DNA from 2 places in the Paenibacillus sp. JNUCC32 genome. Region 2 is predicted to be linked to the other one. Evidence: a T-box and tRNA genes for the amino acid it is inferred to sense, from the RefSeq annotation. Region 2 holds a T-box; the other holds one or more tRNA genes.
What was found. A T-box is a leader RNA that pairs with one kind of tRNA and senses whether it is charged. The one in region 2 lies ahead of trpS (tryptophan--tRNA ligase), so its partner is inferred to be a tRNA-Trp.
Positions count from the first base shown of each region.

Region 1 (15,865 bases), 730 kb from region 2:
AGCGGTACGCGAGCTGGGTTCAGAACGTCGTGAGACAGTTCGGTCCCTATCTGTCGTGGGCGTAGGAAATTTGAGAGGAGCTGTCCTTAGTACGAGAGGACCGGGATGGACGTACCGCTGGTGCACCAGTTGTTCCGCCAGGAGCATGGCTGGGTAGCTACGTACGGACGGGATAAGCGCTGAAAGCATCTAAGCGTGAAGCCCCCCTCAAGATGAGATTTCCCAGTATGTAAGACCCCTTGAAGACGACGAGGTAGATAGGTTGGAGGTGGAAGTGCAGCAATGCATGGAGCTGACCAATACTAATCGGTCGAGGGCTTATCCAAAATTACCCCAAAAAGTGAAGCAAAGCTTTGAAGCAGATGCCGAATACTTTTCGGGGACCCCGATACCACATCGGGTGAATGCTACTGATTCTAATGTGCTGCAAATTCGTTTCGTATCTAGTTTTCAGGTGATCAATCACTTGAATTGAATATTGTTCCCTGATAGCTCAGTTGGTAGAGCACTCGACTGTTAATCGAGTTGTCACAGGTTCGAGTCCTGTTCGGGGAGCCATTTATGGAGAGGTGTCCGAGTTGGCCGAAGGAGCACGATTGGAAATCGTGTAGGCGCCAAAAGCGTCTCGAGGGTTCGAATCCCTCTCTCTCCGCCACTATTATTTTAAGCAAGGCCCGTTGGTCAAGGGGTTAAGACACCTCCCTTTCACGGAGGTAACAGGGGTTCGAATCCCCTACGGGTCACCACTTTCTTTAAAAAACACTTGCTTCTTATATCAGATTTTGGTATGATAAAAGTCGCTTTGTTACGGAGGCTTAGCTCAGCTGGGAGAGCATCTGCCTTACAAGCAGAGGGTCGGGGGTTCGATCCCCTCAGCCTCCACCATGATTTTTCACCATTGCAGCAACCCTTTTAATGACGCGGGGTGGAGCAGTTCGGTAGCTCGTCGGGCTCATAACCCGAAGGTCGTAGGTTCAAATCCTGCCCCCGCAACCAATTTATATCGCAATAGCGATAGTGCCTCGTGGAACTGTGGTGTAGAGGCCTAACATGCCTGCCTGTCACGCAGGAGATCGCGGGTTCGAATCCCGTCAGTTCCGCCATTTTTACAAGTTTCATAGATGACTTTGGGATGAGATGCGTATCCGATATGGGATTCGTCAAAGTCCAAAATGAGCTCTATGGCTCGGTAGCTCAGTCGGTAGAGCAGAGGACTGAAAATCCTCGTGTCGGCGGTTCGATTCCGTCCCGAGCCACCATGTACCTTTTATAATTTTATACGCCGGTGTAGCTCAATTGGTAGAGCAACTGACTTGTAATCAGTAGGTTGGGGGTTCAAGTCCTCTCGCCGGCACCATTCTGGAGGATTAGTGAAGTGGCTAAACACGGCAGACTGTAAATCTGCTCTCTTCGAGTTCGGTGGTTCGAATCCATCATCCTCCACCAGTTTTTAGGGGCATAGTTTAAAGGTAGAACAGCGGTCTCCAAAACCGTTAGTGTGGGTTCAATTCCTGCTGCCCCTGCCAATCGAATCAATTTATAGTACAATATGGCGGTCGTGGCGAAGTGGTTAACGCACCGGATTGTGGCTCCGGCACTCGGGGGTTCAATTCCCCTCGATCGCCCCATATTACAAAATCATATTGGGGATTAGCCAAGCGGTAAGGCAACGGACTTTGACTCCGTCATGCATAGGTTCGAATCCTATATCCCCAGCCATTGATTTTATGTTTGCGGACGTGGCTCAGCGGTAGAGCATCGCCTTGCCAAGGCGAGGGTCGCGGGTTCGATTCCCGTCGTCCGCTCCATTTTTATTTCTGGCGCCATAGCCAAGTGGTAAGGCACAGCTCTGCAAAAGCTTTATCCCCAGTTCGAATCTGGGTGGCGCCTCCATAACAACCATATGTGCCCTTAGCTCAGCTGGATAGAGCGTTTGACTACGAATCAAAAGGTCAGGAGTTCGAATCTCTTAGGGCACGCCATTGTGTAAGCCGGTGTGGCGGAATTGGCAGACGCGCGCGACTCAAAATCGTGAGGGAAACCGTGGGGGTTCGAGTCCCTTCACCGGCATCAATCAAAAGGAATGTAGACGATCAACGTCTGCATTCCTTTTTTTGTTGTCTCTCCATCGAAGCATCCACACGATAAGTCCACTCCCAATCGCAGCTGCTGAGGATCGTTCTCCTGTAGATCGATGTTCCTTCAATAAGTGATACGGTAACAGCAGGGTGTTCGTTCACGGATATAACGCAAAAACTGCAGACCAGTCCAGAGGTTGGACGTAGGTCTATAGGAAGCCCCGCCTTAGGTCTAGGTCCAAAAACCGTCCACAGGCCGTTTTAGTCAAACTCGAAATTACCTAGAATAGAGTCATAAGGTTGAACAAATGAAACAACGATCAAACAACAGAAAGGCGGTGTATAAATGAGGAATTCAAAAGGCAATGGAATGAGTATCCTGTTGATTGGTTTAGGGATCTTGGTTCTTCTGGGAGTATTCGGTCCTCTGCTTGGATGGTTGTTCAGTCTTCTAATTCCGATACTGATGGTTGCTTTGGGATATTACGGAATTCGAAGAGGCAATACCTTGATGGGATGGATCATTCTCGGTATCGGCATCATCTGGTTGATGGGTAAACTGTCTTGGCTGATCGGTCCGATCCTTGGTGTCATCTTAATCATCTACGGAGTGTCCCGATTGAAGAATGGAAGACCCCGTTATTGATAAGGAACCACTACATTATATAACCTGCATAAACAACAGATCAGATCATGATAGATGAGGAGGGCTAAGCCGATATGAGTGTTTTCCGGCGGATAAGAGACATAACTGTAGCAACATTGAATGAAAAGCTCGAGCAGAGCCAGGATCCGGTTCGATTGATCGACCAGTTCCTACATTCAACCAGACAGGACATTGCTGAGGCCGAGAAGCTGCAGCAGCAATGCCAAGTACATTCCAGACAGCTGAAACAGCAGGTGGATCAAGCGGAAACCATGCGATTTAAACGCGAAGAGCAGGCACTGCTTGCCTTGAAGGCCGGCGAAGAGCATCTTGCCAAGCTGGCATTGCAGGAGAAGCTGATTTATGAGGAAAAGATTGAACAGTATCAAGGCCTGTTATCCTCAAGCCTGGAGTCGTTGAAAGAAATCGAGGAGCAGCTCGGTGAGCTGCGGATGGAATATCAGACGGTCTACAGCAAACGCCAGTATTATGTTGCCCGAGTGGAAACCCTTCGTCTTCAGCAAAAAATGAATGAACGTACGGGGTCCTATGGCGGGGGTCATGATGTACCGAAGATGTTCAATCGCCTCGAGGACCGTATCAGCGACTGGGAACTGGAAGCCAGAAGCCTTCGCGATTTACGCCGCATGGGGCAGGAATACATGGATCAGGCTGGAGAATCCGTCTCCACGGTATTGGAAAAGGAACTTGCCCGCTTGAAGCAAAAGCTGAATAACAGCGGAAAGGAGTAACCATGACAAGATTGTACCGTTCCACCCGAGACAAGATGTTCACAGGGTTGATCGGCGGTATATCCGATCATTTCGGAGTCGAATCTACCCTACTTAGAATCATATTTGTAGTCAGTATCTTTTTCACAGGCGGTACAACGCTGTTGATCTATCTGATTGCAACCCTCGTCGTTCCTAAAGAGCCGTATTATCACGATCCGTACGGGCCTCAAGGAAGACATGGCGGCGGATACCGTTACAACGACCATCCGGGCCCGGGGCCAGGCTACAACAGCTACAATGATGCTTATGGACGTCATCAAGGCTATCCGAACCCTAATGAGCATGGAAGCTTTGGTCCCAAATATGACCGTCCCAACGGCACAAGAACGAACGCGTCCACCGATTCCGATCTGGATGCGATGATGAAGGATATTGAAAGAAAAGCCATGCAAAAAGAAATCGAAGAATTGAAGAAAAAACTTTCGAACTATGAGAAGGGAGATAAATAACATGGGAGTATTTAAAAGAATCAAGGATATGACGAAAGCATCGGTGAACGAGCTGCTGGATAAAGTGGAGGATCCGATCGTAATGCTGAACCAGTACCTGCGCGACATGGAGGCAGAAATTCATGAAGCAGAGGTAACGGTTGCGAAGCAAATGGCAAATGAGCGTCGCATGAAGCAGCGCGTCGATGAGGCTGTGAAGATGGCGGCACAACGTGAAGCTCAAGCGGAATTGGCTCTGAAAAACGGTCAAGAAGAAGTGGCTCGCAAGCTGCTTGAAGAAAAGATCTATTTCGATCAAAAAGAAACCGAGTACGTGGAACTGCACCTGCAATCCGAGGCTCAAGCGAAAGAGCTTGTTGCTCAGCTGCATGAAATGAAAGACGAGTTCTACAAAATGCGCAACAAGCGCAATGAGCTTGTAGCTCGCGCTCAAATGGCGAAAGCGAAGAAGCAAATGTCTCAAGTGAGCAGCCTGCATACCATTGAAAGCGGCAGTGCTTCGATGGGCTTCCACCGCATGGAAGAAAAAATCATGCAAATGGAAGCTGAAGCTGATGTGCTTCGCGCACCATACCGCCCTAACAACGCAGCATACACAAGCCCAGTGGATGCTGAGAAGCAACTGAAGGTGGATGAGCAGCTGCAAGCGTTGAAAAACAAAATGGGGAAATCCTCGAAATCCGAGTAATTCCTTAGCAAGTCAGCAAAATAAGAACAAAGCGTATTCGAATACCGTGTTCATATGATATGCTATACGAATGAGATTGTCGTATAGTACAGGCAAAGCCATACAGTGGGGAGCATCTCACTGATATGGCTTTTCCGAGCTTATATCTTGGTCATCAAGGAGGTGCGACATGGACAGAAACCGCTGGATAGCAGTAGGTTTAATCAGCTTGGGTTTTATTATGCTTTTCGGCCGATGGTTTGGTTTCTTCACCATTGTCGCCCTGTTGCTCATCTTCGCGGGCGTCCTTCAGATCAGGCAAGGCCATGTGAAGAAGGGGTACATTCTGCTCGGCGTCGGAGCCGTGCTGCTGCTGCTCGAGCATCTTATGTTGATTATTGGCGTCAGTTTGATATCGCTGGGGATTTTCTACGGCAAGTCCAAACGGGCCCATACCACGACCAGATATATTCAGAAGCAGAATTTTATGTCCAACTTTGACTGGGACCGTGCACCCTGGGTGATGCGCAGCTTGAGCGTGTGGCATGTGCTCGGGGAAGCGGATGTGGATCTGTCCCTGGCGCTTCCCGAAGAACGCCAAACGGTGCTCATGTTCCACGGAATGCTCGGTGATATCGATCTGATGATCCCGGACTATTACGGGGTGGAGATCGAAGCATTCATCTTGTTCGGATCGATTCATATGGACGACCGGAAGGAAACCGGCATATTGAACCGAGTGAAATATCAATCGCCCAATTATGACACCAGCGAATATAAAGTGAAATTTATCGTTTCTTATTTAGGCGGAGATTTGAATATAAGAATGACATAATAAACGTATTGTTTTGTGTAAACCATTCAGGAGGGTTGCCCCGTGGAAACGGAAAAGAAAGCAAATATCATTACCCGAAGTATGCGTGAGGGGACCCTTCTGGGATTGGTTGTCATGCTCGTTGTCCTTTATTTATTATATACATATGGTTATCTTCAACCGTTTGAGACGTGGAAGAACCGGATCGAGGCAGGCATAACCCTGGTATTGCTGCCGATCGGGCTGGGAGCGATTTATGGCTTCTTCCAGGGATACCGGGTAAAACGGCGGGTCGATCTCGTTAGGGAAACACTCGTGAACTGGGAAAAAGGGAGTCTGACGGACGTCATGCCGGACATCGGCGAAGACGAAGTGGGCCGGCTTGGAGAACAGCTGGTGAAGATCAGCAAGCGCTGGGAGGATCAGGTGTCTTCCCTGCAGCGGTTATCCACGAACAATGCCCAGCTAGCCGAGCAGGCCAGGGTTACGGCGATCGTGGAAGAGAGACAGCGTCTGGCGCGCGAGCTCCATGATGCGGTTTCTCAGCAGCTGTTTGCCATCTCAATGACGGCAACAGCTGTGGGCAGGACGCTGGATAAGGATTTTGACAAAGCGCAGCGCCAGGTGGCTCTGATTGAGGAAATGTCGGCTGTGGCACAGTCCGAGATGAGGGCGCTACTCCTTCATCTGCGGCCGGTATATCTCGAAGGAAAAGCACTGGAACAGGGGCTGCGGGATTTGATCACGGAATTGCGGATCAAAGTGCCTATGGAAATTACGTTTGAGATGGACGATGACATACATTTGCTTAAAGGGATCGAAAATCATCTGTTCCGCATTATTCAGGAGGCCATGTCGAATACGCTTCGGCACTCGAAGGCGGAAAAAATGGACATCCGGATTCATCGCAGGCAAAAAACCGTTCGGGTAATGCTGCGAGATGACGGGGTCGGGTTCGAACTGGACGACAAGAAACAGACTTCCTACGGTCTTTCGACCATGCAGGAACGGGTGACGGAAATCGGCGGCTCGTTACAATTCATCACGGCCCCGGGTAAAGGGACGCGGATTGAGATTATCGTGCCGCTCATAAACGAAGAACGCAAACGGGGGGATGGAGATGGAAGCACCGATTAAGGTACTGCTGGTGGATGATCATGAGATGGTGCGGATCGGCTTGGCTGCCGTGCTTGGCACAGAAGACGGCATTGAGGTGGTAGGCGAAGCGGGCAGCGGCGAGGAAGGCATACGTCTGGCGCAGGAATATCATCCTGACGTGGTGCTGATGGATCTGGTCATGGATGGGATGGACGGCATTGAGACCACGCGGGAGCTGATGAAGCAATTTCCGAATCTTAAGGTGATCGTACTGACCAGCTATCTGGACGATGAGAAGATGTATCCGGTCATTGAAGCAGGCGCGTTCAGTTATCTGCTGAAGACCTCCCGGGCTTCCGAGGTCGCCGATGCTATACGTGCGGCCGCACGGGGCCAGTCGGTTCTGGAGTCCCAGGTCGCTTCGAAGATGATGAATCGTTTCCGCCATCCGCAAAATGAAGCACCCGCGCATAATGACCTGACGGACCGGGAGATGGAAGTGCTGCGATTGCTGGCACAGGGCAAATCCAATCAGGACATTGCCGATGATTTGATTATAGGCATCAAAACCGTGAAGTTTCACGTGACTAATATTTTGGGCAAGCTGGGGGTAGAGGATCGGACCCAAGCTGCCATCTACGCTTATAAAAATGGGCTGGCTGAGTAAGGAGTGCCGGCTCTTTTTTTATGTTTATGAACGTGAAATAAACAGTTTTGAGATGCCGAGCGCGGTTCTAAACAGATCCGTGATGCGATGCGTTCGGGTATCAACATATCCATGTAAACAATGATAGGCAGGCTTAAAGACTCCCCAATCGGGAGGCTTTTTTTATTTAGGTAAGGGGAAGGGAGATTTTTAAAACGGTAATAGCAGGATCATTTTATATGGCGAGGTATAAATCTGCAGTGAGCCGGCCATCCTTTTACTAGATTGATAGATTCGTACGAGGAGGCGTGACTGACGATGCGTAAGATGCGTTTACAGCTGATTGTGATGATGTTGTTGCTGTGCGGGGCAGCAGGGATGATGGCGGGTTTTGCGGGAACAACGGAACGCAATGGGGAGGAAGCGGTTCCGCAAACGGCAGAAGCGTCAGCTTGGAAGGGAACGGCGAATGGAGCATCAGAAGCAGGGACTACAGCCGAAAGCAATTTGGAGCTTCTTGCAGCCCTTGGAAAGGAACATATGGACCCTTCCGCGCTCCTCACGGTAAAAATTCAAGGCGAAATGATAAATTCGATTTCTATGGATCAAGCTAAGACAGCAGCCGAAGAATTGGCTCGCGCAATAGGGCTTTCCGGCATTACCTCGAACGAGCTTCAAGGAAATGACGTTTTCCAAGCGGAAGGCGATCGATCGGGCGTCTCCGTGCATTTGGATTGGGCCCTCACGAAGCAAGGCCATAGTTATGTCAGAGTCATGCTTGTCGGAGAGGCGGCAGCCCAGGCCCGGGAAATGATGAGCCTTCAGCAGCATGTTCAAGAACGGATGGAGCAAGCAGGCATACCGAATACGTGGAATGCGTCCATTCAAGGATATGCAACGAAGTCAGGCAGCGTGGATGCAACGATGGCCCAAGTAGAAGAGGCCGTAGCCCGAAAGCTTCCGCTTCGTTCCGTTGAGGATTATGCGGATGTTACAACGATCAGCCGATCCTATGAGGCGCCTTCGCTGGGGACTTTTGTGAAGAGCGGCGACACGCCGATTCATATGCAGATCGCGGTGCATGAAGATTCGGTGAAGAAAAGCAGTAGAATAACGATCGGATTTCCCGTCATTACAATAGAATATTGAAAATAATATCTGAAACTCCGATGAAAAAATACGGAATGAGATAGCATACTTGAAATGAATATGCTAAAATGTCATCACATCGAGTTAAGTGCCGATGCATAAAAATACACTATAATTCATAGAAAGAATGAGGAGCCATGGCTGAAAATCAAAATCTAGATACAATGAAGACACCGGGAGCTGTATTTTTCATCTTTGGAGCGACTGGTGATTTGGCAAGACGTAAGTTGTTTCCGGCGATCTACAGTCTTTATCGTGAAGGAAAACTGGATGAGGATTTTGCTGTAATCGGCGTGGCGCGGCGTCCGCGCACCCAAGAGGAGTTTCGGGAGGACGTGTATCGTTCGATTCAGGAATTCTGCCGATATAGTTCGGAACAGGATAGTGAATGGAATGCATTTGCACAGCATTTTGAATATAAATCTTTAGATATCAACAATATTGACGGTTTCCGTGAGCTCCGCGAACAAACGGAGCAATTGGAAACGAAATTTAATATACCGGGCAACCGCTTGTTCTATCTTGCGCTTGCACCGGAATTGTTCGGCAGCGTATCGTTCAACCTGATGAAGGGCGGCATGCTGGACGGAGAGGGCTGGAACCGTCTTGTGATCGAGAAGCCGTTCGGCTACGATCTGGAGTCCGCTGCCAAGCTGAACGAAGAGATCCGTAAAGTGTTCAAGGAAGAGGAGATCTATCGGATCGACCATTACCTCGGGAAGGAAATGGTGCAGAACATCGAGGTTATCCGTTTTGCGAATGCTTTCTTCGAGCCGCTGTGGAACAACAAGCATATTGCCAACATCCAAATTACGCTTGGTGAAACGGTTGGCGTCGAGGAGCGCGGGGGTTATTACGACCATGCGGGCGCACTCAGGGATATGGGTCAAAACCATATGCTGCAGCTGCTGACCATGATTGCCATGGAGCCGCCTAGCCGCCTGCTCGCAGAAGATATTCGCGACGAGAAGGTGAAGGTGCTTCGCTCCCTGCGTCCATATGCCTCAAACGAAGAAGTCAAGAACAACGTGGTTCGCGGTCAGTATACGAGCGGTTCCGCAGGCGGCAAAGATCTGCCGGCTTACCGTGAAGAGGACAAGGTAAATCCGGAATCCAATACGGAAACCTATTTTGCGGCCAGAGTCTTCGTGGATAATTTCCGCTGGGCGGGCGTACCGTTCTATATCCGCACGGGCAAACGCCTTCCGGTTAAGACGACCGAGGTGGTCGTAGAGTTCAAACGGATGCCAACCAACGTATACTTGGGCCAAAAGCATTCCCTGGAGCCTAACCTGCTCGTTATCCGGGTTAACCCGATGGAAGGCATCTACGTAAAGATCAACGCGAAGAAGCCGGGCTCCGAGTCCGAGATCGCTCCGGTTGCGATGGACTTCTGCCAAAGCTGCATCGTGGGCATTAACTCTCCTGAAGCGTATGAGCGTCTGCTGCATGATGCCGCCCGCGGGGATTCCACCTACTTTACGCGTTGGGACGAAGTGGCTTCCGCTTGGTCCTTCGTGGATCGCATCGCTAGCGCTTGGAGAGAGAACCAGGGCGAGTTGGAATCGTATCCTGCCGGCTCCTGGGGACCTGACAAAGCGGATGAGCTGCTGAAGGAAGACGGCTTCCACTGGTGGCCGGTTAACGGTCAGCTTGAGGATAACGTCGTGTGGTTGAAAAAATAGAAGATTAGCTAAAATTTATGCGATAAAAATCATCCTCATGCGCACGGCGCATGGGGATGATTTGCGTATGAATTGTGGTACAATGATATACATGACTTTAGTTACGAAGGGATAAGTGAAATGGCAAAGCTAATAGATGAACTGCAGCAGGAAGTGGATAAGCGTCGCACGTTCGCGATTATTTCCCACCCTGACGCCGGTAAGACGACGCTGACCGAGAAGCTGCTCTTGTTCGGGGGCGCCATTCGTCTGGCCGGATCGGTAAAAGCTCGTAAAGCGAGCAAGCATGCAACGAGTGACTGGATGGAGATCGAGAAGCAGCGGGGAATCTCCGTCACGTCGTCCGTGATGCAATTTGATTATTTAGGACATCGGATTAATATATTGGATACGCCGGGTCACCAAGACTTCAGTGAGGATACCTATCGTACGTTGACGGCTGCCGACAGCGCCGTCATGTTGATTGACGTAGCCAAAGGGGTCGAGGCCCAGACCATCAAGCTGTTTCAGGTCTGCGCGAAGCGGGGCATTCCGATCTTCACCTTCATCAACAAACTCGACCGCGAAGGACGCAGTCCGTTTGACCTGATGGAGGAGCTTGAGCAGGTGCTGGGCATCCGCTCCGTACCGATGAATTGGCCGATCGGTTCCGGCCGCGACCTGTGCGGCGTGTACGACCGGGTGAAGAATCAGGTGGAATTGTTCCAAGGGGACGACCACTCCACGATTAAAGTGCAGAAGGTCGAAGGGTATGAAGATCCGCTCATCCGCGAGATGGCTGGCGACTATCTGCATGACCAGTTATGTCAGGATCTGGAGCTGCTGGATGTTGCCGGCGACCCGTTTGATCTGGAGAAAGTGATGCAGGGTCAGTTAACGCCCGTATTTTTCGGCAGTGCGATCAACAATTTCGGCGTCCAGACCTTTCTTGAAAACTTCCTCCAGCTTGCGCCGAAGCCGGAGCCGCGCCGCAGCACGGAAGGCGTGGTGGAACCGACCGATGAGAAATTCTCCGGTTACGTATTTAAGATCCAAGCCAACATGAATCCGGCTCACCGGGACCGCATCGCTTTCCTTCGAATCGTATCGGGCAAGTTCGAACGCGGTATGAGCGTGAAGCATGTGCGGGTAGGCAAGGAAATCAAGCTGGCGCAGCCGCAGCAATTTTTGGCGCAGGATCGAGATATTGTGCAGGAGGCATACCCTGGCGATATTATCGGTCTGTTTGACCCGGGGATTTTCCGGATCGGGGATTCCCTCAGCCAAGGACGCGAGGTTGTATTCGACGAGCTTCCGACGTTTTCCCCGGAGATCTTTGCCAAAGTAACCGTGAAGAATGCGCTGAAGCATAAGCAATATCAGAAGGGGATTGACCAATTGACGGAAGAGGGGACCATTCAGGTATTCCGCACCGTTAGCTTCGACGAGACCATTCTCGGGGTGGTCGGTCAGCTCCAGTTCGAAGTGTTCGAGTATCGGATGAAGGGGGAGTACGGCGTCGATGTCCAGCTGCAACGGATGCCGTATCAGTTCGCCCGCTGGATCGTGGACGACAACATTGATCCGTCCAAGTTCCGGATTAACTCGACCCTGGTGAAAGACAAGAAGGATAACTATGTTGTCTTGTTCGAAAATGAGTATGCGATGAGAACCGCCATAGACAAGAATCCAACCGCCCAGTTTCTTGAGACCGCTCCGTAAGCGATGGCATATATATGCAATATAAAGAACAATCCCCTCAGCTTGAAGGCTTAGGGGATTGTTCTTTTTGTTGAGCGCGGGATTATCCCTGAAGATTGCCAGGCGTAACGGTTTTCAAATGGTCGTGAAGGGAAGAGACAAGGGTATTTTGCTGGGCAGCATCCATGTCTTTCCACATCATTTCAAACATCACGCCGAGTCCCGGCAGGGCGGCTTCAGGCCCGTCAACGGAACCCTCGATCATGGAGCGCAGCTCTTCTTCGTCCTGATTGTGGACTTTATGAATGACGGCTTGCCTTAGATCTAACAATATGGACATCGAAATGTTCCTCCTTGTTATATAAGGGTCATTGTGTAATGTGCCCGTTCTAGGGGAGTTACATTCAAGTATTCTGGACAGTATGATATACTGTTATCATTGATGATTAAGGATCGACCTAGGCTCGTGGGGGGATATATAAATGGCTAAGAAGCAGTACGCAGTAATCGGTATGGGGCGTTTTGGCACAAGCGTTGCCAAGGAATTGAGCAGCATGGGATTTGACGTATTAGCCGTTGATGCGAGCGAACAGCGTATTCAGGAAACTGCCAGCATGGTCACGCATGCCGTTTCGGCGGATTCGACCGATGAAGAGGCGCTCCGGGCGCTCGGCATTCGGAATTTTGATGTGGTTGTCGTGGCTATCGGGGAGGATATTCAATCCAGCATTTTGACGACGCTGATTCTGAAGGATCTTGGCGTACCGGCTATTATCGTAAAAGCGAAGAATGAGCTGCACGGAAAAGTGCTTAACAAAATCGGCGCGGACAAGGTGATTTTCCCAGAGCGGGACATGGGGCTTCGGGTTGCCCACCATCTGGTCTCGCCGAATATTCTGGACTATATCGATTTGTCGGACGACTACAGCATTATGGAGATGCTGGCTACAGGCGAGCTGATTGGCCACAATTTGAGAGAGCTGGATATTCGCGCACGATTCGGGTGCAATGTCATGGCGATTCGAAGCGATGCGGACATGAACATTTCGCCGAGTCCGGATGACCGGATTGAGGAAGGCGATGTGCTTGTCATCGTCGGACATAAGAATGACTTAACGAAGCTGGAGCTTGCTTATCCCAAATAAAGACGTCAGCTTCCGATACCGGGTGCTGTGATGAGTATATATGTAAAGAACGGATGGGTTAACAATGGAGATATTATCGCCGCAGAACGCCAGAGTGAAGGGCTGGGCACAGCTGCAGGAGAAAAAACATCGGGACAAGCAGAACAAGTACGTGGTGGAAGGCATCCATCTCGTACAGGAAGCCCTGTCATCCGGCGCGGACATCGAGTGCGTGGCTTATGACGTGGACAAGGGCATCCCCCAAGAGCTTCGTCATATTACGGATACAGGACAAGGTGCCGAATGGATCGGCGTATCCCATGCCGTCATATCGAAGGTCAGCGATACGCCGTCGCCGCAGCAGGTGTTTGCCGTCATTCGCAAGGAAGCGCGGCAATGGCAGGACCTGATCCTGCGCGAGAACGGTTTGGTCGTTGTTCTCGACGGTCTCCAGGATCCGGGCAATGTGGGAACCATCATACGAAGCGCCGATGCCGTAGGGGCTGCCGGCGTGGTCCTGGGGCGAGGCTGTGCGGATTTGTACAATCCCAAGACACTGCGCTCCACCATGGGATCTCTGTTCCATCTGCCGGTGCTGGAGGGTGATCTGCTGAGCATCCTGCCGGAAGCCAGGGAACGGGGAGCCAGATTGGTGACCACCATGCTGGAAGGACAGCGCTCATGCTTTGAGTACGACTTCAAAGGGACAAGCTGGATCGTCATCGGCAGCGAAGGACGCGGCGTCTCGCCTGAGGTCGCGGCACTCGTGGACGATGCCATCCGTATCCCCATGCCGGGGCGTGCCGAATCGCTGAATGCGGCTATGGCCGCTTCCGTATTGATGTACGAGGCTTTAAGGCAGAGGGAGTATGCTGATTTATAAAGACAGATTTGGCCCAATTAGGCGGGGAATGATTAGATAACATTGCTGATCATAACCGGCCTTTTTTATTCTTGACAGAGATGGTCATAATAACAGGCGTGTTCGAAAGGAGTTAAACCCGTGTACGAGCAAAAAACAAAAGAAACGGATCACAGCGTGGTGGAGTTTATCGAGCAAGTGGATTCGCCGAAAAAACGGGAGGATGCCTATCGTTTGCTGGAGATTTTTGAAGAAACGAGCGGGTATTCGGCCAAAATGTGGGGACCCAGCATCATTGGTTTCGGCTCCTACCATTACCGTTACGCTTCCGGCCATGAGGGAGATGCGCCGTTTGTAGGATTCTCGCCGCGAAAAGCGAAGATCAGCCTGTATTTTGCGCCAGGCGATGATCAGCGGGAGGAGCTGCTGACGAATTTCGGCAAGCATACGGCAGGGAAAGGCTGCGTGTACATTAATAAAGTGGCGGACATTGAAGTTGAGGTGCTGAAGCAGCTGATTCGCGAATCGATCGCGTTCCTGAAAAAGACTTACCCGGATCAACCCTAACGTGAGGTGGAGTTAAGTGCGGTGTGCCGGCAAGGTCTCTGTTTTGAGCCGATTAGTCGGCTGATTGACCTAAGGGTGATGACGAACAGGTGAATATTGGGGTTTGACGTAAAACCATTTGGTGTCCTATAATGCATAAAGGGAAACCAAATGGTTTCATAATTTAAGTTTAAGCGAGGGATCAATCTGATATGGACAACGCAACAAACGGCAAGCTGCCGGATATTCGTCATACTCTTGTGCTGAAAGCGCCCATCGAGAAGGTGTGGAAAGCCGTAGCCACAGCTGAAGGGATTTCGGCGTGGTTTATGCCTAACAATTTTGAACCGGTGGAAGGGTTCGAGTTTCAATTGAATGCCGGCCCCTTCGGAAACTCACCATGCAAGGTGACGCTTATTGATGAACCTAACCGGTTGTCTTTTAACTGGGGCAAGGATTGGAGCGTTACGTTCGAACTGGTGGAGCAGGGAGACCATACGGAATTCACGCTCATCCACGGCGGATGGACAGCGGATCAAGTAACCGAGTTCGGGGAAGCGCATGACATCGTTCGAGGCCGCATGGACAACGGCTGGGCTGGCATTGTCCAGAAGCTTGCGGGATACGTCGAGGCGTAACCGATGTCGCAGGCCGCTCCGAAGCATGATGTCTACCAAGCCATCGCAGATCCGACTCGCCGTAAGCTGCTCGGCTTGTTAAGCGATAAGGAAATGCCGGTTAAGGAAATTACGGGACATTTCTCCATGACGCGAACCGCCGTGTCCAAGCATCTCCGTATTTTGGAGGAAGCCGGTCTGGTGCAGGACCGCAAGGTGGGACGCGAGACCCGCTATCGCCTGCAAGCAGAGCCGCTTAAGGAATTGAAGGATTGGCTGTCTTATTTCGACCGCTTCTGGGAGAACAAACTGTCGATGCTGAAATATTACGTGGAAGATCAAGAAGACGATTCAACGAACGACATAGAAGAGCGAGGATAAGCCATCCTTGCTCTTCTTTTTTGCCGTTTGTCCGCATACCTTCTATACAGGAGAGCTTGCCATGGTAAACATGCTCCTCGGGGCGTAAATAGGGGGGACCAAGCATGAGACGAAAGAGATGGGGAAGCAGGCGTTTGGCCTTTCCGTCGCTGTCGTGGCCTAAACCAAGGAGAGCTTACAAACCACCGCGCAGAGGCTTTCGGCCCGTACCGCAGAGCCGGGGGCGTCCTCAGGCTGCCAAACGGCGGAGCACAAAAAAATGGTGGCTGATCGGCGCTCTGCTCCTTGTGTTTGGGATCGTTGAGTTTTTTATGTATATCGAGCAGAATCTGCGGCCGCCGATCATGCATTTAGCCCAAATCCGGGTTAAGCAGATCGCTACCGAAGCCATCAATAAAGCGATCACCTCCCAGGTGACGCAGGGCAAGGATTTTGATAATCTGGTCAACTGGAAAACGGACAGCTCGGGCAAAGTGACCGGATTCATGCTGAATTATGCCGAGCATTTAAAAATCACGTCCCATACGACGCAGGTCGTGCAGAGCACGCTGGACGAAATCCATAAGCGCAAAGAGCAGATTCCGCTGGGACAGGTGTTAAAAAGCCCGATCATCGCTTCATTCGGTCCG
Region 1 is NZ_CP062260.1:6,625,112-6,640,976, forward strand. It holds rRNA gene JNUCC32_RS29325 (23S ribosomal RNA) at 1-326, shown strand, start outside; tRNA gene JNUCC32_RS29330 (tRNA-Asn) at 483-558, shown strand; tRNA gene JNUCC32_RS29335 (tRNA-Ser) at 564-655, shown strand; tRNA gene JNUCC32_RS29340 (tRNA-Glu) at 672-746, shown strand; tRNA gene JNUCC32_RS29345 (tRNA-Val) at 810-885, shown strand; tRNA gene JNUCC32_RS29350 (tRNA-Met) at 920-996, shown strand; tRNA gene JNUCC32_RS29355 (tRNA-Asp) at 1,027-1,103, shown strand; tRNA gene JNUCC32_RS29360 (tRNA-Phe) at 1,184-1,259, shown strand; tRNA gene JNUCC32_RS29365 (tRNA-Thr) at 1,282-1,357, shown strand; tRNA gene JNUCC32_RS29370 (tRNA-Tyr) at 1,362-1,446, shown strand; tRNA gene JNUCC32_RS29375 (tRNA-Trp) at 1,453-1,526, shown strand; tRNA gene JNUCC32_RS29380 (tRNA-His) at 1,553-1,628, shown strand; tRNA gene JNUCC32_RS29385 (tRNA-Gln) at 1,645-1,719, shown strand; tRNA gene JNUCC32_RS29390 (tRNA-Gly) at 1,734-1,808, shown strand; tRNA gene JNUCC32_RS29395 (tRNA-Cys) at 1,820-1,893, shown strand; tRNA gene JNUCC32_RS29400 (tRNA-Arg) at 1,906-1,982, shown strand; tRNA gene JNUCC32_RS29405 (tRNA-Leu) at 1,991-2,070, shown strand; gene JNUCC32_RS29410 (hypothetical protein) at 2,425-2,724, shown strand; gene JNUCC32_RS29415 (PspA/IM30 family protein) at 2,799-3,476, shown strand; gene JNUCC32_RS29420 (PspC domain-containing protein) at 3,479-3,967, shown strand; gene JNUCC32_RS29425 (PspA/IM30 family protein) at 3,969-4,655, shown strand; gene liaF (cell wall-active antibiotics response protein LiaF) at 4,825-5,469, shown strand; gene JNUCC32_RS29435 (sensor histidine kinase) at 5,512-6,585, shown strand; gene JNUCC32_RS29440 (response regulator) at 6,563-7,213, shown strand; gene JNUCC32_RS29445 (YwmB family TATA-box binding protein) at 7,511-8,341, shown strand; gene zwf (glucose-6-phosphate dehydrogenase) at 8,479-10,026, shown strand; gene JNUCC32_RS29455 (peptide chain release factor 3) at 10,147-11,727, shown strand; gene sspI (small acid-soluble spore protein SspI) at 11,810-12,046, opposite strand; gene JNUCC32_RS29465 (potassium channel family protein) at 12,189-12,851, shown strand; gene JNUCC32_RS29470 (TrmH family RNA methyltransferase) at 12,916-13,713, shown strand; gene JNUCC32_RS29475 (DUF1801 domain-containing protein) at 13,834-14,259, shown strand; gene JNUCC32_RS29480 (SRPBCC family protein) at 14,451-14,876, shown strand; gene JNUCC32_RS29485 (ArsR/SmtB family transcription factor) at 14,880-15,236, shown strand; gene yunB (sporulation protein YunB) at 15,341-15,865, shown strand, end outside.
Region 1: it has a tRNA-Trp gene. The T-box ahead of trpS (tryptophan--tRNA ligase) is inferred to sense a tRNA for this amino acid. The anticodon was not compared.

Region 2 (15,865 bases):
TCCGGTCGGGGCGCTGCTCATCGACGAGAATGAGCGCACGACCGGCGTGCGGAAAACCGGGCTGTTCAACGGATTGTTCTCGTTATTCACGGTCGCCTTCTCCAGCCTGCAGACGGTTATCTTCATTAATGTGATCGGGGCATACGGATATGACGGTCTTGCGGCGGAACAGTCCGAGTCCGCCATGCTCGGCATTCGGGTAGCAACCGGCTTGATTCCATTAGCCGCTTTTCTCCTCGGATTAATTCCGCTGGCGTTGTATCCTTTTGATAAGAAAAAAGAGGATGACATCTCCGCGTTCAGCAATAATGCCAGAAGAGGGGGGGTGAAGATGTGAAGGAACCGGCGTTAAATTTGAATTTTACGATTGGCGAAGTGTCCAAAATTCTGGATATCCCGATCGATACCTTGCGTTATTACGATAAGATCGGACTGCTTCATTCCCGCAATCGGGACGCCAACAAGTACCGCTATTATGATCTTGAGCAGTTCGATTCACTTATCACGATTCGAATGCTGCGGGCAATGGATGTGTCGATCGAGCGAATCCAAGCGCTGCTCCGGGACAACAGCCTAAACGCTATGCGCAGGCTGCTCTCCGACAAGCGTCAAGACATCGATCGCCAGCGGACTTATTTGAAACACCTGTCTCACAAGCTGGAAGTGCTTAATGTTCAGCTGCAACGGTTCGATAACACGGAGGTCATTGAGCTTGTACTAAGCCACCCGTGCTGGGTGCTCCTTACCGATTCAATCATGGAGAGCGGTGATCAGGGACTCGGGAGCAAAGTGCAGCAACAGATACGCCGAATCAATGCCAAGGAATGGCTTGCATTCTGCCATACCATATCGATTGTGTCCCAAGATAACCTTAACGCAGGCCGTTATCACAATTACCTGTACAATGGCATTCTGTCCACCCTCCCGATGGAGGATGACTCTTCCGTCTTTCAGAGACTGGAGCCTCGCTACTGTGCCAGAAAATGCGTGATTATCGGCAGGGACGACTACGCCAAGATGGACCATCACTATGATCAGATGAAAGCTTTCATTCGCAATCGCGGACTAACGATCGCAGGCCATTCTCTTGAAGTCAATCTCTATAACCAGTACGACAATCATTACATTGAAATTTACATTCCGGTAGAAGAACGGTAGGGGGAAGCAGACATGAAAAAAATAGTGGTCGACGGACAACGATTCTTGAATGAAGACGGCGCTCAAGTGATCCTGAACGGCATCAATCTCGTATGCAAGGACAAGGCAAAAGGATATGTTGAGCCCTGTGATGCCTCTTTGTTCGCCTGGTTTCGCGAACAAGGCTTTAACGTTATCCGTCTAGGTTTAATATGGGATGGCGTCGAGCCGGAGCCTGGGGTCCACGACGATGCATATCTGAGCAGAATCAAGCAGCAGGTTGTATGGGCTGAGCAGCATGATCTCTATGTTTTTCTGGATATGCATCAGGATTTGTACAGCGTGCACTACGGCGACGGGGCTCCGGCGTGGGCGACCCTCTCCGATGATCTTCCTCATGTTACCGGACATATATGGAGTGACGCCTACCTGGAAAGTCCGGCTGTGAACCGCGCTCTGGATCACTTCTGGCGGAATACGCCCGCTTCCGACGGGATCGGCCTGCAGGATCACTATGCAGCGATGTGGAAGCATGCGGCACAGTTTATGGCTGATTGCCCGAATATTATCGGTTATGACCTGATGAACGAGCCGTACCCCGGAACAAGCGGACAGGAGGTGCTCGGCACCATCATTGCCGCATATGCGGGTCATGTGATGGGAATAGCCGACCCGAACATGGAGCAGCTTGCCGGACTCTGGTTTGACGAGGAAAAGAGGCTGGAGGTTCTTGCCGGGATGGCAGAGATGGATACGTACCGCATACTCGTCGACAGCGCCAGAGAAGCATCGCAAATCTTCGAACGGGAGGTTCTCGCGCCCTTTTTCAACAAGACGGCGGCAGCCATTCGCTCCGTTTCCCCGGACGGATTTTTGATGCTGGAAACGAGCTATTTTTCGAACATGGGGATCGAGTCCGGCTTGCAGCTTGTGCAGGATCCAGCCGGTCAAACCTTACACCATCAGGTGTTCGCACCGCACGGCTATGATCTGGTGGTCGATACGGAGCATTATGACATTTATAATCAGGATCGCGTCGAGCTGATTTTTGCTACCCATCGCAAGGTGCAGGAACGGTTGAACGTGCCGGTCCTGGTCGGGGAATGGGGAGCTTTCTCCCAGCATCCGGCAACCTTTCAGCTTTCCAGGCAGATCATTGCGATATTGGAGCGGTATCTTTGGAGCAATACATACTGGTGCTGGTGCGACGGCTTCAAGGAAGCCCCATATGCCAAGGCGTTGAATCGCGCGTATCCGCAAGCGACAGCCGGCGTGCTCTCAGCATACCGTTATGATCATGATACCGGCAGTTTAAGTATAGATTTCGTTTCATCCGTTGGAGAGACATTGATTTACCATCCCCATCTGGAGTCGATATCCACAAGCGACGTGGCGGTCGCCGGTACGAACGCTTATCAAATCGAGCTGCGTCCTTTCCCGGATTCGAAGAGCGGCATCTTGGCGATCACCGTTCCTGATCAAGGGAATAAGATTACGGTTACGATAGGGAGATGATGTCAAGGGGGCGACAGCGACATGGCAGGCATCTCAATAAACAAGTCGGGAGTCAGAAGAACCATGGGTTATAGCGAGGCAGGACAGACTAAAGCGGTGTAGACGCTTATGTACAACATAAAAAGGCCAGCCGACAAAAATAAGCAGGGCGTCCCTTGTTCTGATTCCCGATAAGGATCAGTAATTCAGGGGACGCCCTCTCGGTTCTTTCAGAACGTGACCAATCCCATCGCTTTCTTGGCGGCAAGCAGTGTCGGGACTGCGGTTTCGGAAGCCCGCTTCGCTCCGTCCTTCAAAATGCGATCAAGCTCGGAGGAATTCACGATTTGATGAAACCTCTCCTGGATCGGTTGAAGTTTTTCGATGACCACTTCGGCTAATTCCTTCTTGAACGTACCATATCCTTGGCCTTCATACCGTTTTTCGATGACGGAGATGGCTTCCTCGGAGAATACGGAATAAATCTCGATCAGATTGCTGACCGCCGGCTTCTGCTCCCAGTCATGCCGGACCTGGCCATCGGAGTCGGTAACGGCCCTGGAGAACTTCTTGCGGATATCCTCCGGCGTATCCATCATGTGGACGCAGCTGTTTTTATTCGGGTTGCTTTTGCTCATCTTCTTGGACGGATCGTCAAGGCCCATGACGCGAGAGCCAATATCCTGAATGATCGGGTCAGGCACCGCAAACGTGCGGCCATACCGGTTGTTGAAGCGCTCGGCCACATCGCGGGTCAGCTCCAGATGCTGCTTCTGGTCGTCGCCGACAGGCACGTGCGTTGCCTGGTAGAGCAGCACATCGGCAGCCATCAGGACCGGATACGTAAACAATGCGGAGCTTACGGTATCCTTTCCGTCCGATTTCTCCTTGAATTGGGTCATGCGCTTTAATTCACCAAAATGCGCCTGCGTCTCCAGCAACCACCCGAGCTCTACATGCGCGGGGACCTGCGATTGCAGAAAGATCGTCGCTTTATCGGGGTCAATGCCCGACGCAATGTACAGCGCGGCAATGTCCCGCGTGCGCTGGTGCAGCTCCATGGGATCCTGATAGACCGTGATCGCATGCAGATCCGGCACGAAGAAATAGGACTCATACTCATGCTGCAGCTTCACATATTGACGGAGGGCACCTCCATATCCGCCAATATTCAAATCTCCGCTCGGCTTGATGCCTGACAATAATCGTTGCATAATAACCACCTCCTGATTGTTTGCGAACAACACAAAAACACCTCATCCCTCTATGGGACGAAGTGTAACTTTCGCGGTACCACCCAAATTCGACTGTACGGTCGCTCTTTAGCATGACGCGGAAATGGGGAAACGCACCATTATTCCTGCCATATCTCCCAAAGTAACGGTGGAGAGCCGTCAAGGCCTACTGCTCCGGCACAGATCGGAGGTTCGGGTTGAAGCGAGAAGATCCATTCACTTATTCCGGAGTACCGGGCCTCGCACCATTCGCCGGTTCGCTTGGACCTCAAGAGATAAGCTACTATTTCTTCTCATAGCCGTGTGGTATGTTGTTCTTAAATTCATCTGTGCAGCTCTGTTCGAATGTGAATAGAGAACAAGATGATTTGATGAGTATCATCACACAGATGTTAGGTGAATGTCAAGAGGGATCGGGGGGTCAGGATGAGCGATAAGGACAGAGCGATTCTTGGGGACGGATTATCCATACTGTCGCAGTGCAGAATGCTAACAGGGGATATTTGGCAGGCTCATTACGGAGCGGCCGCGATCGCGGGTTATTTTTTTGTAAAGGCAAACCATTTGCCCGGGAAGGTCGAGGAGGCCGTTACGGCGGAGAACCAAAGGATGATCGCCAAGTATTTGCAGTCGGGAACGGTGACAGGGGAAAGCTTGAGTGTGAAAAGTGCCGAATCAAGGATTCTTGCAGCCCTTGACGTTACGATTGATGGGCTGCACTGGGTCGGGCACAATGTGATCTATGCCGCAATAAGCCTGGCTGCACTCCACGAGCTTGGAGGCGGTCTACGGCATGAAGCAGCCGATATCGCGGAATTAATAGCCTCTTTCACGAAGACGATTCCGGGAAGGTCCTGGATCGGATATTCTGCTGCCGAGGTCAAACGGTTGACCCTGGATGAACTTGACGGGATATCGGAAATAACGGACGGCGATCAGCTGTCGGCCTTCATTTTAAACGAGCTGGCCTCTTATTCGGTGATCTACCGCGCAGAAGCCCATCATGACTTGATGGGGCATATGCTGACGTACTCGCATGCCTTAAACATTTTGTACGATCTTGGCCATCATGATTATTTCCACAGAGGCTTGCCGGGTCTGCTCAAAATCGTGAAGGTGCTCCGTGCCAGCAGCCAGCTGGATCCTGCAGAGCCGATCCGAATCGTGTCTCCGGTGGATCGGCTGCCACTCGTGGAGGCTCCAAGATCGGCTTGGCTGCCGCACCAGCCGGAGTACTGGGCGGGTATCGACGGGGCTGTCATCGATTGGGACTTCGGCCATCTGTTTAAATTCCCGTTCAGTTTCTACCATCATTGGAACCGTGTTTCGGAGACTCCGGCGAAGGCCATGGAGAATTTTCGATATATTATCCATCCGGTGCAGACGATCATTTCCTGAAGAGAGGTAACCTTTATCATTTAGATCGGCACTTAAGGGATAGAGACACCGAGAAGAGGTGAAGTGAGCGTGATCCAGTGGATTGAGGAAGCCCGGAGGGGCAGTGCGGATGCTCAGGAAAGCTTGGTCCGGCATTTTTCCGGCATGGCGCTGGCCGTGGCCTACGATAAGCTGCAGGATTCCCATTTGGCGGAGGACGCCGTGCAGGAGGCTTTTACGGAGGCCTTTGCGAATCTGCATAAGCTGCAGGATCCCAGGCGTTTCCCCGGATGGTTCAAGGTGATCGTGGAGCGGCAGTGTTACAGAGACTTGCGCCGCAAGCAATTGCAGACGTTTCCGCTGCATGAGATAGAATTGCCGATGGGAGATCAGCGAAGCTTGGAGTCGGTCGTGGAAAAGAGAGAGCTGATCGGTCAGCTGCATGCCACGATCGCGGACTTGCCACCCGGCATGAGGATTGCGGTCCAGCTCTATTATTTTCAAGGCTACAGCCTGCGTGAGATTTCGCAATATTTGGACATTTCCTTGCCGGCTTTGAAAAAACGGCTTTTTGATGCCCGGCGGAAGCTGAAGAACACGCTGCACGTAGCCGACTTTGTATCGGTGTTCACCGATCTGTATGAGGGAGGAAAGCGCATGCTGCATATCGTTAACGGGGATTCGGTAGGGGATAAGCTGAAGCAAGGGAACATTCAAGGAGATATCCTGGTGTGGAGGGAGCTATATTCGTTTGGTCCGGTCTTCACGAAGATGGACGAGCCGGATCATCGGAGAACAAGAGCTCAGTATTTGGAGCAAACGCTGGGGATTCCGCAGAAGGAATATATCGGGACCTGCCAGTCGCAGGAGAGGAAGCTCCAGGATTTTCGAAAATATGACGAAGTTGTGCTCTGGTTTGAGCATGACCTGTTTGACCAGACCATACTGGCCTACTTGCTGCATTGGTTTAAGGAACAGTCACTGGGGAATACGAGGCTGAGTCTGCTATGCATTGGCGCATACCCGGGCATCGAGCTTTTTCGCGGGCTGGGGCAGCTTAGCGCAGAGCAGCTCGAGACTTTGTCGGGCACATGGCATGCGATTGGAGACGAAGAGCTTATGCTGGGCAGCATGTTGTGGGAAGCCTATACCTCGGATCTGCCGGAGAAACATCAGCGCATGCTGGAGGTGGATTCCTCGGCGCTGCCTTTTGCGAAGGATGCATTCGAGGCCCATCTGGCACGGCTGCCCTCTGTGAGCCATGGACTTGGGATCATCGAGCAGACGACGTTAGAGGCTGTAGCGGGCGGAATCCATACGCCGTACGAGTTATTTCGCAATGTAGGTGACCGGCTTCATACACTCGGAATGGGAGACCTGGAATTCTGGTATTACCTGGCGAAGATGACGGAGGGATCGGATTCCTTGCTGGTTATCGATGGCACAGCTTCGTTTCCTGACTTCAAACTGGCTGTACCCCATTTTCAAGAGCGGGTGCTGCAAGTGACGAGTTTGGGGCATGAGGTGCTGGCCGGTAAGACCGACTATGCCTGCGCCGCAACGATCGATAAATGGGTAGGAGGCTTGCAGGTAAGGGGGAAGGATCCGTCATGGCGCTGGAACCCGGAGCGGAAGTCGGTTGTGCGGATAGCTGAAGCCGATTAACCGAAGACATAGGAAAAGAGCGATATTGAGCAGAGTGACGAATCCGATTAACAGTAGAATACAGCAAAAGAGCTATCCTTTCTGGCGTTAATGCCAAGCAAGGATAGCTCTTTTCATAGTTACAGATGAGAGCCGCCGGTTGCATCGACCATCTGTCCCGTGACCCAGCGCCCGTCACTTGATGACAGAAACGCTACGACGTCCGCAATATCCGACGGCTGACCGATTCGGCCAAGCGCTGACATCTCTGCGGCATGCTGCTGCCCTTCCGGAGTATGAAGCCATGCAGCATTCACGTCCGTATCCACGATGCCCGGAAGAACCGCATTCACCGTGATCCCGCGTGGACCCAGCAGCTTGGCGAGGTGCAAGGTGAACGTATTGATGGCTCCCTTGGTGATGTTGTAAGCCATAATATGCGGATAGGCGATACGCGTCACACCGGAGGAGATGTTGACGATGCGCCCGCCGTCACGCAGGAGCGGCAGAGCCTGTTGGACCAGAAAGAACGGTGCTTTTACATTAACGGCAAGCAGCTCGTCGAAGCTCTCCTCGGTCGTCTCTTCAAAGGTCTTTGAGGTTCCGATGCCTGCGTTATTCACCAGAATATCAAAATGCTGGTCCCCCGTTACATGCAGCAGCTCCTCCTTCAGCGAATGGATAAGCCCCTTGGCTCCATCTACCGATTCCAGCCCAGCACCTAAGGCGATGGCTCGCCCGCCTTGAACCTGTATGGTCTGCACAACCTCATCCGCAGCATCCCGGCGGTTTCCGTAATGAACAACGACCAGTGCCCCTTCTTCCGCCAACCGAAGCGCGATTCCTTTACCGATTCCTCGGCTTCCGCCTGTAACCAATGCAACTTTGTTTTCCAATCGTTTCATGAAACTCCACTCCTCTTGTTTGATTTAAAGCTACTGTACACTCTCCGGTTAGGGGGAGAGTCAAGAGGTTGATTTAGAATTTTTCGAGAGTTATTCATGAACAACAAAGACATGGCGATAACTGCTGCTGCAAGTACGGATGGAGGCGATGGAGGTTGGGCAGAGGCCCGCTCCGACAGCCTATCACGATAAGGATGGGTTACAACGCGTTGCCTTGTAAGGGGATAAGCAATTCCGCGGGGCGCTTCTTGCCATAGATATCTTTATCCGAGGTGAGATAGATTTCGCGGATCGGCTCCCGATCCGATTGAACAAGGCATTGGGACGAAATCCATGCTTTGAGCTCGGGTGCAACGGGACAGCTATAACCGTACGGATCACAACGATGTACAAAAGATGCGGCGGATTGAAGCATCGGCAGGTAGTCCACACGAACACGGCCATTAACAGGTATGTCCCTGGTTATGGGGATTGCGACTTCGATGTCGGCGATGTCGGCATTCTCGCTGCCGTGATCATGCCAAAGGATGGTTAATTGGCTAGCTTCCTCTTCTCCATAAGAGGTCGCATATTTGGTAATCTCATCAAGCAAGAGACATAGCTGGCTGCGGGGGACTTGGTCGCGAATCGATGCGGCGAGCTGGGATGGGACTTCCCGAATACGGATGAAGCCTGCCGGATCACCGGCTTCCGATGGCTCCAAGCGCGACATTCTGCTGTTCACCTCATCCAGCTGCAGCTGGAGGGTCTGCATCGCATGTCGAAGCTCCGTCATTTTATCCGCAAGTTTGTTCTTTACGGCATCGTTTCCTATATCCTTTTCAAAAAAATCCTTGAGCTGTTCCAAGGTAAACCCCTGTTCCTTGTAGGCGGCAATCCGCTTGACGGTCAGAAGCTGCTCCTCGGAATAGTAACGGTATCCGCTTTGCTCATCAACATGGGCCGGCCTTAACAGGCCCAGCTCATCATAATAACGCAATGTTTTGATGGAAATGCCGCTGACCTTGGCAAAAACGCTGATCTTCATCATACCGTTTGCTACCTCCTTTACGATTCGGTCTCTCGTGGATAACGATATCATATCCCGCTCTCCTGCCTACGTAAAGAACGCAACTCGCCGGATCAGAAGGAACAACTCGGTCCCAAGACCGAGTCTGTTTTCATCCCGGGGCGGGAATTCAGTTCGGTCGGATTATCGTACAATGTGTTCAAAGAAGATTCGTGATTCCCCCTTAATAGCAAGAAAGGAGATAAGGCTGATGAACGGAACGCATGAGGATCGTCAGGCGATCCTGAGATTATTCGATTCGCTGTCCAGGGCGTGGGGAGAAGGGAATGGCCGGGCTTATGCGGAATGCTTTACCGATGATGCGGATTACGTGACGTTTAGCGGACAGCACTTGAAGGGTCGCCAAGAGATTGATGAGGTTCATCAGAAGCTGTGGGACGGGGTGCTCCGCGACTCCAAACTGGTAGCGGGACCGACCCCGACGCAGCTGCGTTTCCTGACCCCGGAGCTTGCGATAGCCCAGGCTACGGGAGCGGTGCAGCTCAGATTCCATAAGAAGCCGCCCACCGGCCGCTTCTCCATTAATACCAACGTGCTGGTCAAAGTGAACGGAGAGTGGAAGATATCGGCATTTCATAACTGCCGGATTCAGAAGCCAGGCTGGATTCAGCGGATGATGATGCGTTCGAATTCAAAATCCAGCTGACATAAAGATGTGGAGGATGAGCCTTTGAAGAAGGGTGCGCTGATCGGAAAAGGCAGGAGTGCAGAGGTCTATGAATGGGGAGAGTCTCAGGCACTAAAGCTGTATTATGAAGGGTATCGCCCGGAATGGGTGACGTATGAGGCGGAGATGGGCCGCATCGTTGCGGAAGCGGGGGTTCCCGCCCCTTCCGTCTTTGACATGGTGGATATTGAAGGACGTACGGGGCTGGTGTATGAACGGATTACGGGCCCTTCGATGCTGCGTCAGGTTCAATCGGCACCGTTTCAGCTAACGAAGTGCGCCCGGGATATGGCGCAGCTCCAACATGCGACGCACAGCTGCACGACCAGCCTGCTGCCGCCGCAAAAAGAAAAGCTGGAACACGCGATTCTTGATGCAAGCGGCATCCTGCAAGAAAAAGCGCAGGCCATATGCAAGGTGCTGGATTCATTTCCGGAAGGCGATTCCATCTGCCATGGCGACTTTCACCCGGACAATGTGATCGTCGCGGAGAACGGATGCCGGGCGATCGACTGGAACAATGCCCATGTGGGTAACCCGCTATGCGACGTCGCCAGGACATCGCTCATGTTCCAATCGCCGTTTAACCCGGTCGATCAGCCGGGCATCCTGGTGCTTCCGCTTCGGATGGCCCGCATGCTGTGGAATAGAGTATACCTGAACGAGTACTGCCGATTATCCCGTGCGAAGCTGGAGGATATCGACCGGTGGATGCTGCCCGTAGCGGCGGCCAGGCTGAGAGAGGATGTTCCCGGGGAAAGAGATTGGCTGCTCGGGCTGATTGAAGACCGGCTCCGTGCTTATGCTTAATGAAATTCCTGCGGAGGGAGAGCGGCTTCCATAATATAGGGCAAGTTCCCCGGTCGCCGCATCCGGATTTACATGCCTGTCTTCGCATGATATACGGAGAATGAGGTTCCCGTCCGGTAATAGGGGTAGCTCATATCCGTCTGGACCCGTTCCGCCGTCGCTGCATCGGTTAGCCTTTCGAGCACATATAAGCCGAGATCAATGGACGATGACACTCCGCTCCCCGTAAAGAGATGGCCGTCCTGTACAATGCGTGCTTGAACAACTTCCTTGCAGTAGGGTGTCAACAGCTCGTAAGCCGAAGCGTTGGTGGTAGCCCGCTTTCCCTCCAGCAAGCCGGCCGCGCCCAGAAGCAGCGATCCGGTGCAGACGGATACGAGATGCTTGGCTTCCCGGGCGGTCTGCAGCCAAGTCAGCACATCGGGGTCGCACCTCAGCTCCCTCGTGGTAAAGCCGCCAGGCACGAAGACCAGATCGTATTCCGAAAGATCCGGTTTGACCCGGGATACGACATACGCCAATCCGCGATCATCGGTAATTTGCGTGCTCAGCGCGCAATAATCCCAGGATATATCCGCTTCGGGACGGATGCGGGCAAGCCGGGTCATGACTTCGGTGAAGCCGATCAGGTCCAGGGCCGTCATGCCATGGAATAGAATGAAAGCCATTTTCATCAAAAACACCTGCCTATAGTGATTTTTTTAAGCTGGCGCCGCCCGGCTGACCTGGAACGGAACGCCTTCGATTCAGCGCGCGATGAATCCGGTAATAGCCCATGGCCGACAGAGCGCTGAAAATCAGGTTGATCCCGATCAGCGCTTGGTAGCTGTTCGTAAGGTCATACAGGAATCCGCCTGAGAAGGAGCCGAGAACGGCGCCCGCCTGATGGAAAATAAGCAGCGTTCCGGCCTGCAATCCAACGGAGCGATGGCCCATGGCTTCGCCGGCTACCAGAATACCGCCCGGAATGGCTCCTAAATAGCTGGCTCCGAAGATGATCGAGAAGAGGATCGGAGAGGCGCTGAAGTGCAGATACAGCACCATAAAGGCCACGATTCGAAAAACGTACAGGAAGGACAAGGCCAAACTCCTCGACATCCGGTCCAGGAGGAAGGCAAACAGCAGTCCGCCTGTCAGCTCAAGCAAACCGAGAATACTCAGTGAGGACGTGAACATTACCGAACTGATCTGATGATGGCGATGGATGGCCATCAGGTGCATTTCAACCGTTCCCATGCTGAAGCCGCATGTGAACAAAGCGAAGACCACCAGAAGCACGGTGCGGCTGGTTACCATCTCCTTGGCGATCGGGAGGATCCGTGGCCTCCCAGCCGATGGGGGCGATTCAGCAGCGGAGGGGTCGGCCTCGTGCTCTTCGCGCTTTCGTTCTTTCATGATAAGCAGGGTGAGCGGTATGGATACAAGCGTGATCCATAAGGTGAACGTGAATGCCGTTGTCCAATCGAGCCAGTCCCGGTTGCTTACAAATAGAGGCGTCAGAATGGCCAGGCCGAGCGAGCTCGCGCTGGTCATGATCATGAGTGCCTTCGCTTTATGGCGGCTGAACCAGCTTGTGACCACGACATAACCTGTACTTGCAGCCATGCCGGAAAGGCCGGAAAGCAGCCCGAGCCCCAGGAAGAATCCCGCCGGATGACGAAACGTAAGCACGGTCAGCATGGACATCACGCCAAACAGGGCGTTCAGGAGCATCATTTTTTTGGGACCGTATCGATCGGTCAACCATCCGCCGAGCGGAGAACAGATGGCGGCAACGGCAATGTTAACGGACCAGGTGAAGCTGATAAAGGTGAGGTCGACGCTTAAATCCCTTGCCATTTCGTGCTGGTAATAAGACATGACAAACCGGCTGATGGCCGCCGCAAACCCTAGCATCCATAGAAATATGAGAATGACCCATGCATAACCCCGGTCTCTTTTCATCGCAACCCCGTCAGCCCCTCTCCCAAGTCTTTACTTCCGCTATGTCATGCAATAAGCTAATTTTAATCATGGAATCGGAAATGAACAGGACAATTTAGAGCAACTGTATCAATACAGGGGGAGAAGCGGGATGGACACGAAGCACGAACAAATTGTTGCCCATATGATCCGCGAAGTGGAGAGGGGGCATATCCGATCAGGTCATAAGCTGCCATCGGTCAGAGCCTTGGCCAAAATGTTCTCCTGCAGTCCCAATACGGTCGTTCGTGCGTATCAGACCTTGGAGCGCGATGATGTCATCTACCCGGTCCCCAAGAGCGGTTACTATCTCGTGGAGGGGAGGGGCTCAGCCTCTGCGCGGACGGAAAGCGGGCCGATTGATTTCGCCTCAACGACGCCCCGGGGCGATTTTTTGCCGTTTCAGGAGATGGAGCACTGCCTGCGCAAGGCGATTTCCTTATACAAGGAGGAGCTGTTCGGTTACACCGATCCACAGGGGATTTTTTCGTTAAGGAACGAACTGAGCAGGTATTTTCACGCGCAGCAAATGTTCGCTAAACCTGATCAAATCGCTGTGGTGACCGGGGCTCAGCAGGCCTTCTCGATCCTGACGCGCATGCCTTTCCCGAGTGAGGAGGGACGGGCGGTCCTGGTGGAGCAGCCGACGTATTTCGGTTTCTTGGCGGCGGCGCGCGTTGCAGGCTGTCCGGTGATCGGCATCCATCGGGATGAGCATGGTATCGACCTGGAGGTACTGGAGTCTTATTTTCGTAGCGGACAGATCAAGCTGTTCTACACGGTGCCGCGATTCCTCAACCCGTTAGGCACCTCGTATTCGCTGGAGCAGAAGAGGCGTATCGCGGATCTCGCCCGGCAGTATGATGTCTATATCGTGGAGGACGATTATCTGGCGGACCTGGAGGAGGATTCGAAGGCGGACCCGTTGTACGCACTGGATCAGTCGGACCATGTCATCTATGTCAAAAGCTTCTCGAAGACGATCCTGCCAGGCATTCGGATGGGCGCCGTCCTTCTTCCGGATCGGCTGTTGGATCCGTTTATTAGGCATAAAAACGCCGCAGACATATCGTCGCCGATCCTCTCCCAAGGCACGCTTGAACTTTATATCAAGAGCGGCATGTACAACCGCCATGCAGCCCGCATCCGGGAGCATTACCGGGAGAAGATGCGCTATGCCATCGAGGTATGTGCCCGTGTCTTCGGCAGCGGCATTCACTATACGTGCCCCTCCTCCGGCGTGTTCATCACCCTCCGGCTGCCCCAGTATGTAAAGGCATCCGCACTTCAGGATCGCTTGCTGCAGAGAGGTATCTCGGTTACGAACGTGGATCAACATCTGCTGCCGGAGAATCAGCGCAATGACCGGATTCGGTTATGTATCATCGGGGTGGAGAAACCCCGAATCGAGGCGGGTATGATAGTGATCGAGGAGGAAATACGGCGTTTAGAGCGGCGGATGAGGTAGAAGGAATGACGGATCAAGCTGGGCAGCAGCTTGGGGAGAATACTTGGAAAACCTGCAGCACGGCTGCTTCCGAAATTAAGGATTATCATCGATTCCGTCATCGGGCAAAGACAAACCAACAAACAGGAGACCTATAGGTCTCCTGTTTGTTTGCGAATCGGCACGAGGGTCCAATAGGTTCCGCATCGCCACAACCATTCCAAAGGTCCGTATTGGAACCAACGCATCCACAGTTGGCTGGCTATGATCTGGAATATCACAATACCCAGGGAAACGAGCGAGGACACGACATAAGTCGTCGGTGTGGTGTTCAGCATGAAGCGCTGAATGCCTACCAGAAAGACGGTTTGCCCAATGTAGTTGGTAAGCGCCATGCGCCCGTATGCCTGTAACGGATACAGCATCTTCGCACCTACGCGGGTACGTCCAAGCATTAAGAGAGAGCTTAGATAAAATACGGATACGAGAGGGCCTGTCGCCACCCCGATATGTGCCAGAGTGAAGGCGGCTTCCATGGTTGGCGACGGCGACTCGCCTGCTACCTCGAACAGAAACGATGGCATCGGCTCGGAAGGCGCTACCCGCCACATGATACCGATGACCAAAATCGTTCCTAACAGAGACGGTATCCAAATCATGCGCAACGAGCGTAATCTTAGTCCCTTGTTGATCGCATCGAGTAATCGATATTGGCCAGCAGCTAGACCTAATACGATCAGGAAAGGGATGGTGAGGAGTTTGACGCCCATAACGGCCGCCAGAACAAACCCCGCCGATCCGATGAGAAGGTTAACCCTCCGCGGAGCCCAGTAGAGAGGAACCGTAAGCAGGCCAACAACCGCGTAATAGAATAATGCTTCCCCCGATTGATACTGCTGATGGATGAAGCCGATCAGCACCAGAATCGCTAACCGGCGAATATACAGCCGAAGTCTTGGCTTTCCGCCCGTTGTAGCGCTTCGTGATAGAAACATGTAGAATCCAAGTCCGAACAGAAACGTGAAGATGGTATAAAATCGGGCTTCCACAAAAAAGTTAAGTCCTCGCTGAAGCCAATAATCAGCTGCCGTTTCGGGTGTGGCGATGAGCCAGAGTCCCAATACGTTGACAAACGGCAGTCCAAGGAGGGCAAATCCCCTGAATTGGTCCAAAGAGTACAAGCGCGTCTTTTCAAGGGAAGGGCCATACCGAGTCGCGGCGTCGTGTTGTCCTGCATGCATGATCACACCATCATCCTGTTCACGGATTTAATATAACGGGCTCTGGCGATCAGGAAATAAATCATTTGGGCGACTAAGAATGCCGATGAGGCTGCCATTACAGGTCCGTTTACATTCGGGACATCCAGGTAGCCTAGAATCGGGTCGAGCACGACCAAGGACTGCAGGGCTGCAACCAGGATGGGAATAAAGAACAGCACGGCAATCTGAATGGTTGCGGAGATGTTCATCTCTCGCGCGCTGAGTCCGATCTTGGACAGGGAACGGTACATCGCCTGATCGGCCGAAAGCTCCGTATGCAGTTTGAAATACAGGAAGCTTGCGGTTGAGATCGAGAAGATCAGGGCGACAAACACCCCGATAAAGCTGAATAACGAAAATCCCTGTTTATTGACGTAATAGCTCTCCGCCCTGGATTCTATATAGCCTTCGCTGATTGCACTTCCGTTCCACTCCGACAGCTCAAGACCGAGCTTGGTTTCGGGATCATCCTTCTCGGGGAGTCCTTGGGAATCGGGAAGAATAAACGGATACGTATGATTCACACTGATTTCATTTGCTTTGTTCCCGCCCCCCAACTCTTCAAACATGGTGTCCGTAACGACCAGCAATCTGCCGCTATATACCAAAGCCGCAATCCGGTCTGTGCGGTTCTCCAGGATGAAAGAGTAGGGTTGACCGGATAATTCGATATCTGCTTCCGTTAGCTTCCCTTTACTCTTCCTCGCTGCATTCGGGGTTTCCGTCAATAAGGCTTCATTCTCGCCGAGTGTCCCGGCCGGCTCGGTATTCATCATAGCAGCCAAACGGTCGTATTGGGATTGCGGCATGATGTGTAAGGAATCCTCCCCATTCGCTGACAAGCGGTAGTAGATGG
Region 2 is NZ_CP062260.1:5,892,042-5,907,906, forward strand. It holds gene JNUCC32_RS26055 (MFS transporter) at 1-337, shown strand, start outside; gene JNUCC32_RS26060 (MerR family DNA-binding transcriptional regulator) at 334-1,158, shown strand; gene JNUCC32_RS26065 (cellulase family glycosylhydrolase) at 1,171-2,652, shown strand; gene trpS (tryptophan--tRNA ligase) at 2,862-3,845, opposite strand; T-box leader at 3,896-4,172, opposite strand; gene JNUCC32_RS26075 (hypothetical protein) at 4,293-5,264, shown strand; gene JNUCC32_RS26080 (sigma-70 family RNA polymerase sigma factor) at 5,328-6,908, shown strand; gene JNUCC32_RS26085 (SDR family oxidoreductase) at 7,028-7,792, opposite strand; gene JNUCC32_RS26090 (MerR family transcriptional regulator) at 7,992-8,822, opposite strand; gene JNUCC32_RS26095 (SgcJ/EcaC family oxidoreductase) at 9,052-9,507, shown strand; gene JNUCC32_RS26100 (phosphotransferase family protein) at 9,532-10,338, shown strand; gene JNUCC32_RS26105 (DJ-1/PfpI family protein) at 10,407-11,012, opposite strand; gene JNUCC32_RS26110 (MFS transporter) at 11,026-12,282, opposite strand; gene JNUCC32_RS26115 (aminotransferase-like domain-containing protein) at 12,413-13,768, shown strand; gene JNUCC32_RS31735 (hypothetical protein) at 13,774-13,905, shown strand; gene JNUCC32_RS26120 (DUF418 domain-containing protein) at 13,900-14,988, opposite strand; gene JNUCC32_RS26125 (FtsX-like permease family protein) at 14,991-15,865, opposite strand, start outside.